Regions from separate parts of the Staphylococcus sp. MZ3 genome, predicted to be linked through region 2. Evidence: a T-box and tRNA genes for the amino acid it is inferred to sense, from the RefSeq annotation. Region 2 holds a T-box; the other holds one or more tRNA genes.
The links. A T-box is a leader RNA that pairs with one kind of tRNA and senses whether it is charged. The one in region 2 lies ahead of serS (serine--tRNA ligase), so its partner is inferred to be a tRNA-Ser.
Positions count from the first base shown of each region.

Region 1 (7,405 bases), 870 kb from region 2:
CTACGTTTGATGCTAAAAAATTAAAAAAAGAATATCTTGATTGGTATAATCAGATTTTAGAGTTTTCTAATTTATCAAACAATTCAGTAAAAATAGATATTCCTTTTAAAGATAATTCTTTAGATAATTTAAAAATATACGCTTTATACGATCAGTCCAGAGACATGATTACACTGACTGATGACGGCTATACTATATTTGGTTTAGAAAATAACAGTGTTTCTATAAATAAATTTAAAAAACGTAAAAAGATTTTTGAAGAGCACCTTTCAGCTTACGGTATTAAATATAACGATAAAACTCACGAAATTTTTGTTCAAACTAACTTTAAAAATTTTAATAAATCGAAACATAATTTATTACAGTGCCTTATATTTGTTAATGATATGTACTTACTTTCTAATCCTAAGTCACAGAACATATTTACAGAAGATGTTGCAAACAAATTGGATGAACATAACATTTATTACGGAAGAGATATACCTATTATAGGAAGCAGTGGTGTTGTTCATAATTTCGACTTTTTTATTAGCGCTAAGAAAAATCAAAAAGAAAAATTTATCAATGCTATTTCTAACCCTAATAATTCTATGATTATTAAGTCGAAAATAACGGATGCTATGCAAGCAAAAAAAATAAAAAGACACAGGCAAAATGAGTTTATTTTTATTTTAAATGACTCAAAAAAAGAAATAAATGAACATAATAAAAATCTTCTTCATGAAAACTATATTAGTACAATAGATTATAGCGAATTAGATGAAAAGATAGGTTTATTGATTTAATATTTATAGACGTGATAATATCAATGTTTATATTAAATGAAACGAATTTGAAAATTTCGAAACAGCTTAAGATAGCAAATTGAATAGCCTTATTGATAATGCAGAATCGTCTACACATAGCTAAACAAATTATTTGAGAATAATTATTGTTAAACTATGTGGATAGGCGATTTTATTTTGACAAGAGAAAGAAGATCATTTAGTTCATAGTTTAAGTTACAAATGGCTAAACTTTATGAAAATGGTATGACTAGAATCGAAATTATACTCGAATACGATTTAACACTCTCAATCTTCTCGAACTGAATAAATACTGGGTCATTCAATCATCAAGATAACTTAATAAGTGATGATAAATGTTCATACCATTTTGCAAATATAACCAGATACTCTCAACAAAATGTAGAGTTCAAAATTAAAAATGTCCCTAATTGGCACATTGCTGTATGATAATAAATTCAACTTAGATTTCAACAATATAACTAATGAAGCTTATATTTACCGCGATATCAAACCAAACAGCCCATCCACAAACAAATTAGAATATATCATGTTAATAATAGTAAATGATATATCTTCCAAAGACCGCAAACTGTAGCAGAACATGAGAACCTTGCGATTTTGAAATGGTCTAATAAATCAAATATCATTGAAACATTAATCACATAAATTAACAGTAGTCCCCTGTTCGCAGTTCTATAAATTACAAATGCAATAAAGGCTAAAGTAAACTAATTACTTTAGCCTTTATTAATAATTTAGTCGAATTTATTAAAAATCGACTAACTCCTGGTTATGCTACGCTTTTCTTTAAAATCCGCACGTAGATGCCGATTGATTATATTATAATATTATTATTTTATTTTTTCAAGCGTATATATAATATTTGATTTTCTTTAAGTAACAACTAAACATTATATTTCAAAACGATTAGGTCATGCAGATGTGCATACAACGCTTAAAACATATTCGCATTTGATTAAAGAATTTGAAGAAAATGAAACTAAATTTATAGAAAAAAAACTGAATGATTTGTTTTGTGACTAAACTTCAAAATCTTGTGACTAAAATTAAGATTAATCATCAAAAATTAGTCACATTGTGGCTAAAAAATTTTAAATGGATATAAATAAATAAGAAGTGTAAAAATGAGGATAATAGCTCAAATGCAGATATATCAAGGGTTTGAGTCTAAATTAAAAATAGCGCTTAAAATGGGTAAAACCAATTTAAGCGCCTTTACGGAAGGTAAGGGATTCGAACCCTTGAGACGCTTGTGACGCCTACACACTTTCCAGGCGTGCTCCTTCGGCCAGCTCGGACAACCTTCCTCAACAATAAATATGTAATAAAAAAACAGAAGCGATATTTCACTTCTGTTTGTATGACTCCTACGGGACTCGAACCCGTGTTACCGCCGTGAAAGGGCGGTGTCTTAACCGCTTGACCAAGGAGCCATGGCTCCACAGGTAGGACTCGAACCTACGACCGATCGGTTAACAGCCGATAGCTCTACCACTGAGCTACTGTGGAATAATAGAAAATAATGGAGCGGGTGATGGGAATCGAACCCACAACATCAGCTTGGAAGGCTGAGGTTTTGCCATTAAACTACACCCGCTAATGTAAACGATTATGGGGCGGCTGAAGGGGATCGAACCCTCGAATGTCGGAACCACAATCCGATGTGTTAACCACTTCACCACAACCGCCATGAATTAAGAATGGTTCAGGACAGAGTCGAACTGCCGACACATGGAGCTTCAATCCATTGCTCTACCAACTGAGCTACTGAACCGTAATGGTAATAATAATGGCGGTCTCGACGGGAATCGAACCCGCGATCTCCTGCGTGACAGGCAGGCGTGTTAACCGCTACACTACGAGACCTATTAAATTAAAAACTATGTATTGCGGGAGGCGGATTTGAACCACCGACCTTCGGGTTATGAGCCCGACGAGCTACCGAACTGCTCCATCCCGCGCTAATATTATTTTGAATTACCTAATTAATATACCATAATCAAAAACCTAAAGTCAAGAACTTTTTGAATTTAATTTAAATGTTATCTCTTAAATAATTACTTAAATATCGTAGCAACATGTTCTCTGTTGAACACAAATATTAGTATATTCATTTTTGTAGTATACGTCAACGACATTTTTAAAGTTTTTTGTGTAAAAAAACGCTTCTTATTCCCTTTTATCATATAAGTGTCTAATAGTTGTCATAAATAGTGTTAAAGCATTTTAAAAGGTATAGGAATTATAAAGTTTATAACGCCTATACCTTCTGAAAAAGAAATTATAAAAGCTTGTTACACCGCATATTCTTTCAGTCAGCGACTACCAATATAACATTGTAGCCCTAAGACATTGCTTGACGCCTCAATTACAACAATTTTTCAAAATCAGCAGCTACCTACTGACACAACATAACACAACCCATACACTAACTATCGTGTCATGTAATCTTGCATCCGATCTTGCAACGCTGTAAATGTTTCGAAGCCATCCTCTTCTAAGAAGTGCCCTCCATCTTCCACGATTCGCAAGTTCCCCTCTAATGCATTCATTAAACGCTGGGTTTCTTTATAAGAAACGTATTTGTCATTTTTAGAACTCAATCCGTAAAAATTGTCAACTTTCTTTTTAATATTATCGTAATCAATGGTTACATTACTTAAATCAATATCTAAATCTATATTTTCTGCATCTTCTTTAAAGCCCGCTATACTGAAAAAGCCTTCAATCGGCTGATCAATCATTTCAATATATTTTAAAGCTGTGATTGAACCTAAACCATGTGTTACAAAATATGTATCCTTTTTGCGTACATTAATTTGTTTCGTCATAGCTTCAATCCACTGATCCACTGTCTTCGCTTCAGGTGATTCAAAATTAAATAATGTTACGTCATATCCTTCTAAAGTTAAGTTATGCTCCAACCACTGATACCAATGATTTCTACTATTTCCATGCATAGAATGTACAATAATTACATCTGTCATCTCATTCTCTCCTTTCAACTTACTACTTCTTTTCTATTTAAAAAAATGAATGATTACCTATAATTGTAAAATAAAAACACCTTAATTAGAAATGTTTTATCGCAAAGTGACATTTCTAATTAAAGTGCATTGTCATCATTTCAATATCATTCAATAATAGCTAAACCTTTGTCTCTGCCACAGATTCATGAAATAATTCTCGCTGAAAGTATCATGATTTACACATTACTTCCACCATCATATATCTTAAACATGACTATATTTCATCAAACATTATCTAAAGGCGTCGCACCAATACCAACACCATCCAACAATTAACTTACAACTCTGCGATTACTTCTTCAGCAGCAACTTTACCTTGTGTAATACAATCAGGTAGTCCAACCGCTTCAAAAGATGCACCAGTTACTCTAAGTCGTGGATATGTTTGTTTAATATGTGCTTGAATCTGTCTAATTTGTTGAATGTGACCAACATGGTACTGTGGCATACTTTTCGGCAAACGATTGACAATTGTAAATTCAGGATCACCTTTAAATGTCATCATTTGACTTAAATCTCTACGTACAATCGATACTAATTCATTATCTGTATGATCATCAACCACAGTATCACCTGGTTTACCTACATACGCACGAATCAAAACCTTACCTTCCGGTGTAGTAAATGGCCATTTTTTCGATGTCCAAGTACATGCGGTAATGTCTGTATCACTCGTTCTCGCAATCACGAAGCCAGTACCATCATGGGTATTTTCAATGTCTTTTTCATCAAATGCCAATACAACAGTTGCAACAGTCGTACTATCCATCGTTTTAAAGTAATCAAATGCTGGATCTTGTCCGAACCAATTCAAAAAGACTTGATGCGGTGTTGTCACTAATACCCCATCGAATACATCTTCTTGTTGATTACTGTAAACAATTTTATATTGCTTTTGAGATGTAATAATATCATCCACTGTCGTATTGTAGCGTATTGTCACACCTTTATTTTTCACATCTTGTTCTAATGCTTCAATAAATGAACTTAAACCATGCTTAAATTGTTTGAATTGTCCTTTTGGTGCGCCAGGATATAATTGTCTTTGTTTCAGACGCTTATTTTTCTCATCCTTCATACCTTTTATCAGACTTCCGAATGCCTCTTCTTTTTCTTTAAAATTAGGAAACGTACTCATCAAACTTAATTTATCAATATCGGTACCATAAATACCACCCATTAAAGGCTCTATTAAATTCTCAAGTACCTCATTACCTAATCTTGCTCTGAAAAATGCCCCAACAGAAATGTCACCATCCTGCATTTGAGTAGGTTTTTTAAGTAAATCTAACCCTGCTCTTAACTTTCCAAGTGGTGAAATTAATTTAGTTGTCACAAACGGTTTGATATCTGTCGGAATTCCCATAATTGATCCACCTGGAATAGGATACAATTTGTTTTTCGCAAAAATATAAGATTGTCCAGTCGTATTTGTAACAATATCTTGTTCTAATCCAATATCTTTCGCTAATTCTGTCATGATCGTTTTTCTACCTAAATAAGATTCAGGCCCTAGTTCAATCATATAACCATCTTTACGATACGATTGAATCTTTCCCCCCGGACGATTCGATGCTTCAAAGATGGTTACATCAATATTAGGATCTTGCTGTTTTAAAAAATATGCACTTGATAAACCTGTTATCCCCGCTCCTATAATAGCCACTGATTTAGTCACAACGTTTCACGCTTCTTTCGTCATTAAAATATAGACTTGATTTCATCAACAATTGCACCGATAAATAATGGATGTGTATTCGGCATTTTTGGACGATAATAATTCGCACCAATATCATCGCAAACAACTTTACATTCATAATCATTGTCATAAAGCACCTCTAAATGCTCACATACAAAACCTACTGGCGTATATATAAAGTTTTTATACTGATGTTTTTCATATAAATCACGTGTTAAATCTTGTACATCTGGCCCTAACCAAGGTGTACCTGTATTACCTTCAGATTGCCAACCAATCGCAATATGTTCAATATTAGATTGTTCTTTAATTAAAAGTGCAGTATGTTCTAGTTCTTGTGGATATGGATCATTATTCTTTTCGATTAAACCTTTTGGCAAACTATGAGCCGAAACAACTAATACCGTGTCTTTATGTTCCTCTTCCGGTATTTGAGCTAATGTTTCGTTGACTTTATTCGTCCAATATTCAATAAATTTAGGTTGTTCATAATAATGTTTCACATGTGTAAGTTGAATACCATATTTTGCAGCTTCTTCATCAGCACGTTTGTCATATGATCCTACTGAAAATGAAGAATAGTGTGGTGCTAGTACTACAGTGATTGCTTCAGTAATGCCATCATTGTGCATTTGTTCAACCGCATCTTCGATAAATGGCGAAATATGTTTTAATCCTAAATATAGTTTAAATTCAACATCTGCATATGCTTTATTTAATGCTGAAACTAGCGCATCAGCTTGGTCATCTGTTGTACCTGCTAATGGTGATAAACCACCTATAAATTCATATCTATCTTTCAAATCTTGAAGTTCTTCTTCAGATGGACGTTTACCATGTCTAATATCTGTATAATATGGCTCTATGTCACTTTCTTTATAAGGAGTGCCATAAGCCATAACTAATAATCCCATTTTTTTAGTCATTGATAATACCTTCCTTTAAATGAATTATCTTTCATGTGCTTCAATGTAATACTATGATTATCTTTGTGTATATGTGTGTACGAATTCGCTTACTTTACGTAACGTCTCTGGTTGCACTTCTGGGAAAACACCGTGTCCTAAATTAAAGATGTGTTTACCGTTCTCCATACCTTGATCTAATATTGGTTTCAATCTCTCTTCAATGACATTCCATGGTGCTAATAAAATTGATGGATCTAAATTCCCTTGTAATGTTTTAGTAACGCCTAATTGTTGAGCCTGATTAATAGATGTTCTCCAATCTAGGCCTAATACATCAATCGGTAAATCATTCCATTCATTGATTAAATGACTGGCACCTACACCGAATAAAATTACCGGCACATCATGTTTTTCTTTAACCTCACTGATTAATCGAATCATATGTGGTTTAATGTAACGTCTGTAATCCTCGACATTTAATGCACCTACCCATGAATCGAAAATTTGAATCAATTCGGCACCTGCTTCGACTTGAGCTGTTACATATTTAACAGATACATCAACTAAATGATTCATTAAAGCAAACCATGTTGCTTCATCTCTATACATCATCGCTTTTGTAAAATTGTAATTTTTCGATGGTCCGCCTTCAATCATATATGACGCTAATGTAAATGGTGCCCCAGTAAATCCTATTAGCGGCACATTTAACTTTTCTTCTGTTAAAAGTTTAATTGTATCTAATACATATGGTACATCTCGTTCGGGGTCTATTTGAGAAAGTTTCTCAACATCTTGAATTGTTTTGATAGGATTATGAATCACTGGACCAATACCCGATTTGATTTCTACATCGACACCAATTGGCTTTAATGGTGTCATAATATCTTTGTATAAAATTGCTGCATCTGTATGATAATTATCAACTGGTAAATGTGTTACATAAGCGCACAACTCCGG
Region 1 covers NZ_CP076026.1:1,937,464-1,944,868, forward strand. Annotated here, with positions in the region: gene KI230_RS09305 (DUF1829 domain-containing protein) at 1-785, shown strand, start outside; partial or broken gene KI230_RS09310 (DUF1828 domain-containing protein) at 1,246-1,454, shown strand; tRNA gene KI230_RS09315 (tRNA-Ser) at 2,028-2,116, opposite strand; tRNA gene KI230_RS09320 (tRNA-Glu) at 2,171-2,242, opposite strand; tRNA gene KI230_RS09325 (tRNA-Asn) at 2,244-2,318, opposite strand; tRNA gene KI230_RS09330 (tRNA-Gly) at 2,333-2,406, opposite strand; tRNA gene KI230_RS09335 (tRNA-His) at 2,422-2,497, opposite strand; tRNA gene KI230_RS09340 (tRNA-Phe) at 2,511-2,583, opposite strand; tRNA gene KI230_RS09345 (tRNA-Asp) at 2,600-2,675, opposite strand; tRNA gene KI230_RS09350 (tRNA-Met) at 2,697-2,770, opposite strand; gene KI230_RS09355 (RBBP9/YdeN family alpha/beta hydrolase) at 3,242-3,796, opposite strand; gene hemY (protoporphyrinogen oxidase) at 4,116-5,516, opposite strand; gene hemH (ferrochelatase) at 5,540-6,463, opposite strand; gene hemE (uroporphyrinogen decarboxylase) at 6,521-7,405, opposite strand, start outside.
Region 1: it has a tRNA-Ser gene. The T-box ahead of serS (serine--tRNA ligase) is inferred to sense a tRNA for this amino acid. The anticodon was not compared.

Region 2 (7,405 bases):
AAATCGTAATGCTGCCATGATAACAATCCCACTAATAATTGTAATAGTTAAACTACGCGTGATTATAGATAAAATAACCGTCGGAATGAGCGCGATAATGTAAGGGATGTTTAATGTATACCCCTCACCATGAGGCGTCTGTTGAATAATGCTGTCTATGACAAGTGCCGTAAATAGTGTGATTGGGATAAATGATAGCCATCGAACCACGACATCAGGCAATTGCACTTTTGAAATCATGATAAAAGGTATAATTCGAATTAATAGCGTTACGATACCACACAATAAAATAAGTATTAACATGTTCATATGAGTTATCATCGTTCCATCATCACTCCTAACGCTGCTGAAATTGTGGCTGCAATTAATATTGCTAGATATGAAGGCATAAACATACTTAGCGATAACATCATTACTATGACGGCAATAATGAGTACTATGTAAATTCTTAATCGCGATTTAGTAATTGATTCAAATTGCGCAATGGCCAAAAAGATAAACATAGCCGTGATAGCAAAATCTAACCCTAGCGTTTGCGGATTTGAGATATATTCGCCAAATAAAGCCCCAGCTACACATGAAATTGCCCAAAATAAATATGCTGTGATATTAAGACCATGCATCCAACGATCATTGATAGCTTCTCCTTTTAAATAAGGTGTAATGGCGACGCCAAACGTTTCGTCAGTTACTAATGAACCTAATCCAACACGGTTCCAAAACCCATATGTCTTGAAGTTTGGTGCAAGCGACATACTTAAAAGGAACATTCTTGAATTTACGATAAATACAGTTAGTACAATCGCTGATATCGGTGTACCTGCTATAAACAACGCGCACATAATAAATTGCGCAGCACCGGCATATATAACAAGACATAACAAGATAATTTCTAAAATACTAAAGTTTTGAGACGAAGCCACAATACCAAATGAAATACCAACACCGGCATAACCCAATAATGTTGGGATACACTCTTGTACGCCTTGTCTAAAACTTAAATGTGTTGCCATCTCAACTACCTCCTTTGCCACTTTATATTTATATAATTACGAAAAAAATAATATACCTAGTCTAATACAGTTCTATATCACAAGCAATAACATTAGACACCGGTTTGTCTGAAGTTAGACATACCGCAGTCTTTAATCAGCTTCATATTAACTTTTTATTTTTTTAGAATTTTCAATTTTTTATTTAAGACTACCTCAATATTTTCTATGGATTGTAGTTGTTTTTAAATACTAATTTTATAATTTTTTATATCTAATGATGAGTATGGGATATTGATTCATGTACCACTCCCTTATAATCATCATCCCCTCCCCCTACCCTACTCCATCGATATTACTCATACTACATCAACGAAATCAGTATTTTATCGCTTAATTTCCTATAATAGTGATGCTCAAAATTGTTACGTTTTAGATTGTTTTAGTTCATCATAATTATCCCGTATTGTTGCTATAATGAAATGCGTTCACCCCATTAAACCACAAACTTAATTTATTGTTGTTATGTGCATTGACTCAATATTATACTTTTACAGCACAAAAAAAGTGGCGACAGCTTCGTCACCACTTTTTAAAATATTATTTAAAGTATCTTGCCCTTGCTTTAAGTATACGTAGATATATACTTTTTAAAGCTTGTAGCTAAAGCCTTTATTTAACTGGTTTTGAAATTTGTGTTTTACCACCCATAAATGGTACTAATGCTTCTGGAATTGTTACTGTTCCATCTTCATTTTGGTAATTTTCAACAATAGCAGCAAATGTACGTCCAACTGCTAAACCACTACCATTTAATGTATGTGCTAATTCTGGTTTAGCTGCTTTGTCACGCTTGAAGCGGATGTTAGCACGACGCGCTTGGAAATCCGTACAGTTTGAGCATGAACTAATTTCTTTATAATCATTGTAGCTTGGTAACCAAACTTCTAAATCATATGTTTTGCTTGCACTAAATCCAATATCACCTGTACATAAAATAACACGACGATATGGTAAACCTAACTCTTCTAGAATTGCTTCTGCGTTTGTTGTCATTTCTTCTAAAGCATTCCATGAATCTTCAGGTTGTTCAAAACGTACCATTTCCACTTTATCGAATTGATGTAAACGAATTAATCCTCTTGTATCTCTACCTGCTGATCCTGCTTCACTACGGAAACATGCAGATTGACCAGTGAATTTTTCAGGAAGTACACCTGGTTGAATAATTTCATTACGGTAGAAATTCGTTAATGGTACTTCAGCAGTTGGAATTGTATATAATCCTTCTTTTTCTACTTTAAATAAATCTTCTTCAAATTTAGGTAATTGACCTGTACCATACATTGTATCTGCGTTCACAAGCTGTGGTACCATCATTTCTGTATAACCATGTTGTGTTGTATGTTTTGTAATCATATAGTTCATTAAAGCACGCTCTAATTGCGCACCTTCATTTGTTAAATATACAAAACGCGCGCCTGAAACTTTTGCTGCACGATCAAAATCAGCCATTTTCAATTCTTCTACAATATCCCAATGTGCTTTTGGTTCAAATGAAAACTCACGTGGTGTACCCCACTTTTTAACTTCAACGTTATCTTCATCAGATTCACCTTGAGGTACATCATCACTTATTAAATTTGGAATACGACAAAGGATACCTGTCATTTTATTATCAATTTCATTTAATTGACTATCTTTTTCTTTAATATCGTCACCTAATGTGCGCATTTCAGCAATCACATCATCAGCATTTTCTTTATTACGTTTTTTTAATGCGATTTCTTCGCTTACTTTATTACGACGTGCTTTCATTTCTTCTGTTGCACTAATTAATTTACGTCGTTGCTCATCCAATTCTAAAATTTCATCTACAACTTTTGGATCATCTCCACGTAATTCAATTTTGCTCTTAACTGTGTCAGGCTCATTTCTGAATAATCTAATGTCTAACATTAACCTTCATCCTTTCCCAAATAATTATCATTTATTATGGAATGACGTACGTCTTTATTTTTTAGAAAATAAAAAAAGACCACATCCCTACAAGGGACGTGGTCTACGCGTTGCCACCCTATTTAACAATTTAAGTTATAAAGATACACTAAACCTAAATTGCACTTCACTAAAATAACGGTTATCACCGATTGTTCTTTTAAATAAGTAGGTAGATTCATATATATGTTGATTCTTGTTCACACTAACCACAAGCTCTCTGATATCGAACACTATATATTACTTGTCCTACGAACAATGTCTTATTAAGTTAATTTTAATATAGCAAACTATATTTGCTTTTTCAAGTAACGATTTCAAACATCACTCATGTCGATTTAGTGACATGCAGTCGTGTGATAAATTGATTGCTTTAAATACTGTGCAACCGCTTCAATATTTTTATGAAATTGACGATCATGTGTAATGGATGGCACGATACTTCGAAACTCATCATACTTGCGACGTGTTTTTGGTGATAATCCTTCGACACCTTTCAACTCTGCTGCTTGTAATGCAATAACACATTCGATTGCCAACACACGTCTTGCATTTTCAATAATTTGATAACCATGTCTAGCAGCTGTAGTTCCCATAGATACGTGATCTTCTTGGTTCGCAGATGAAGTGATAGAATCAACACTCGCTGGATGCGCTAAAGTTTTATTTTCAGAAACGAGACTTGCAGCAGCATATTGCATAATCATCGCGCCACTTTGCAATCCTGGCTCTGGACTAAGAAATGCTGGTAAATCACCATTTAATTGAGGATTTACTAGTCGCTCTAGACGACGTTCCGATACGTTTGCTAATTCACTTACACCTAATTTAAGATGATCTAATGCAAAAGCAATAGGTTGTCCATGGAAGTTACCACCTGAAATAACAAACGTTTCATTTGCTTCCTCAAATATAAGTGGATTATCATTAGCCGCATTCATTTCAAATTCTAATTGCTGTTTAACATAATTGAATACTTGAAAACTCGCGCCATGGATTTGTGGTATACAACGCAACGTATATGCATCTTGTACACGTATTTCTGCTTGTCGCGTCGTTAATGTTGATCCTTCTAACCAATCACGCATACGCGCTGCCACATTAATCTGTTCTTGAAAATTACGAACTGCGTGCACATCATGTCGATATGCATCTATAATGCCATTAAGAGACTGATGCGTTAATGCAGCAATCCATTCAGATTGGTAACCTAAATCTTCTGCTTCTATATAACTAATGACACCTTGAGCTGTCATAGCTTGCGTACCATTAATCAATGCTAAACCTTCTTTAGCCTGAAGGTTCAAAGGTTGTCTATTTAATTCTCTTAATACATCGTCACTATCCTTTTCTTCCCCTCTGTACAATACTTTCCCTTCACCAATTAATGCTAATGCTAAGTGTGATAATGGCGCTAAATCTCCTGATGCACCGAGAGAGCCTTGCTGTGGGATTATCGGTATAATACGTTCATTTATAAAAAATTGTAATTGTCTCACTAATTCTAAAGTGGCACCTGAATGACCTTTTAATAATGTATTCAATCGTAAAATCATCATGACTAATGCTACTTCTTTTGAAAATGGCTCACCTAGCCCACAGGCATGTGAGCGTATCAGATTCACTTGTAATTCATTATATTGCGTCGGGTCTATACGTACATCACTAAATAACCCAAAACCTGTAGTGATACCGTAAACCGTTTCCTCATTTTCAATAATACGTTCAACTACCGCTCTACTTTTTTTGACACGTTCTAACGCATCATCAATAATTTCAATGTTTGATTGTTGTTGTAAAAATGATTTAATATCCTCAATTGTTAGTGTTTCACCATCTAAATATAAAGTCATATATGTTACCCCCTTGTTTATATTAAGTAACCCATCCTTCTTGAAGTATACGTTTTCATTTTTATTGAAACAATGGTTTTACGTACATTTATAACCTATTATCAGAGCACTATTGTAGTGCGTTAAAGGATATTAAGATTGTTGTAAGCATATTTAATAATTTATCTATTGACGAATTGCATATACAGGTATAGTATTTTCTATTGTATTTAACGACAAATAATAATGAATTCAGAAATTTATAATACATTTTGTTAAAAGTTACTATATATTTTTAAAATTGAATAAATTCGGAAAAGGCTTTTACATGGGAGGTTATATCACTATGGAAACGTTAAATTCTATTAACATTCCTAAGCGCAAAGAAGATTCACATAAAGGTGATTATGGCAAAATTTTATTAATTGGTGGATCTGCTAACTTAGGTGGTGCCATTATGTTAGCGGCTCGTGCATGTGTATTTAGCGGTAGTGGTTTAATCACTGTAGCTACACATCCAACAAATCATTCAGCATTACATTCTCGTTGCCCAGAAGCGATGGTTATTGATATTAATGATACGAAAATGTTGACGAAAATGATTGAAATGACTGACAGTATACTAATTGGTCCAGGTCTTGGCGTTGATTTCAAAGGAAATAATGCCATTACATTCCTACTACAAAATATACAACCGCATCAAAATTTAATCGTAGACGGCGATGCGATTACAATCTTTAGTAAACTGAAACCGCAATTACCTACATGTCGTGTGATCTTTACACCACACCTCAAAGAATGGGAACGATTAAGTGGTATTCCTATTGAGGAACAGACATATGAGCGTAATCGTGAAGCAGTTGATCGTTTAGGTGCAACTGTTGTACTTAAAAAACATGGTACTGAAATTTTCTTTAAAGATGAAGACTTTAAATTGACAATCGGTAGCCCAGCAATGGCGACTGGTGGTATGGGCGATACACTTGCTGGTATGATTACAAGCTTTGTCGGTCAATTTGATAACTTAAAAGAAGCGGTTATGAGTGCCACATATACACATAGTTTTATTGGCGAAAACCTTGCAAAAGATATGTATGTGGTGCCACCATCAAGACTTATCAATGAAATACCTTACGCAATGAAACAATTAGAAAGTTAGTCATTACTAATCATTGAATATAGTAAAGCATTACTTTCTAGCATAAAAATAAGACTCCCCTACATATAGGGAAGTCTTATTTTTTATTATTCTTCATCTGATGATTGTTGTATATCTTCTTCAACACGATCCATGAAATCTTGTCTTACTTCAATACGTCCATCTTCATCATTTTCTTCTGAATCAATCACTTCAGTATGAATTGCATTTCCTGGTGTTTCATCATTTACAACCGCTTCACGTTGTTGTTCAGTACCATCTTCAGATACAGTTGAAGTAGATTGCTCATCTTCATTCGTTTCATCTTCTGCATCTTCTTTTACTTTAGCAACCGTTGAAACAAATTGATCATCACCTAAGCGAATTAAGCGAACACCTTGTGCTGCACGACCATTTTGAGAAATATCTGCAACATCTAGTCGAATAATGACACCTGCATTAGTAACAATCATTAAATCTTCTTCACCAGTTACTGTAGTGATACATACAACATTACCATTACGCTCAGTAATCGTAGCTGTTTTAATACCTTTACCACCACGATTTGATAAACGATAGTCATTAACTGGCGTACGTTTACCATAACCATTTTCAGTAACTACTAATACTTCATCAACACTGTTTGCATGAGCTACATCAAGCCCTACAACTTCGTCACCTTCACGAAGTGTAATACCTTTCACACCCGTTGCTGTACGGCCTAAAGGACGTAATGTTGATTCAGGGAATCGAATTAATGATGCATGTGATGTACCAATCAAGATATCTTCTTGACCACTTGTTAAACGAACTGCAATTAACTCATCATCTTCTCTGAACGAAATCGCAATCTTACCATTTCTATTTATTCTTGAGAAGTTACTTAATGCTGAACGTTTAACGACACCACGTTTAGTTGCAAACACTAAGAAGTTGTCTTCACTTTCAAGGTCTTTAACAGCAATCATTGTACTAATGACTTCATCATTTTCAAGTTCAATAGCATTCACTACAGGAATACCTTTAGACTGTCTTGATAACTCAGGCACTTCATAACCTTTAAGTTTGTATACACGACCTTTGTTAGTAAAGAACAATACATGGTCATGTGTACTTAAAGTTACCAATTGACTGACAAAATCTTCTTCCAATGTATTCATACCTTGAACACCACGACCACCACGGTTTTGAGCACGATATGTAGATACCGGCAAACGTTTAATGTAGTTATTATGGCTCAAAGTAATTACTATTTGTTCTTCTGGAATGAGATCTTCATCTTCTAAATCTTCAAATCCACCTAATTGGATTTCAGTACGACGATCATCACCAAAACGATCTCTAATTTCAGTCAATTCATCTCTAACTAACTGTAATAACACTTCTTCATCAGCTAAGATGGCTTCTAATTCACTAATATAATTTAATAACTCATTATATTCAGC
Region 2 covers NZ_CP076026.1:7,815-15,219, reverse strand. Annotated here, with positions in the region: gene KI230_RS00055 (AzlD domain-containing protein) at 1-321, opposite strand, end outside; gene KI230_RS00050 (AzlC family ABC transporter permease) at 318-1,013, opposite strand; gene serS (serine--tRNA ligase) at 1,665-2,951, opposite strand; T-box leader at 3,041-3,256, opposite strand; gene hutH (histidine ammonia-lyase) at 3,329-4,843, opposite strand; gene KI230_RS00035 (NAD(P)H-hydrate dehydratase) at 5,169-5,981, shown strand; gene gyrA (DNA gyrase subunit A) at 6,068-7,405, opposite strand, start outside.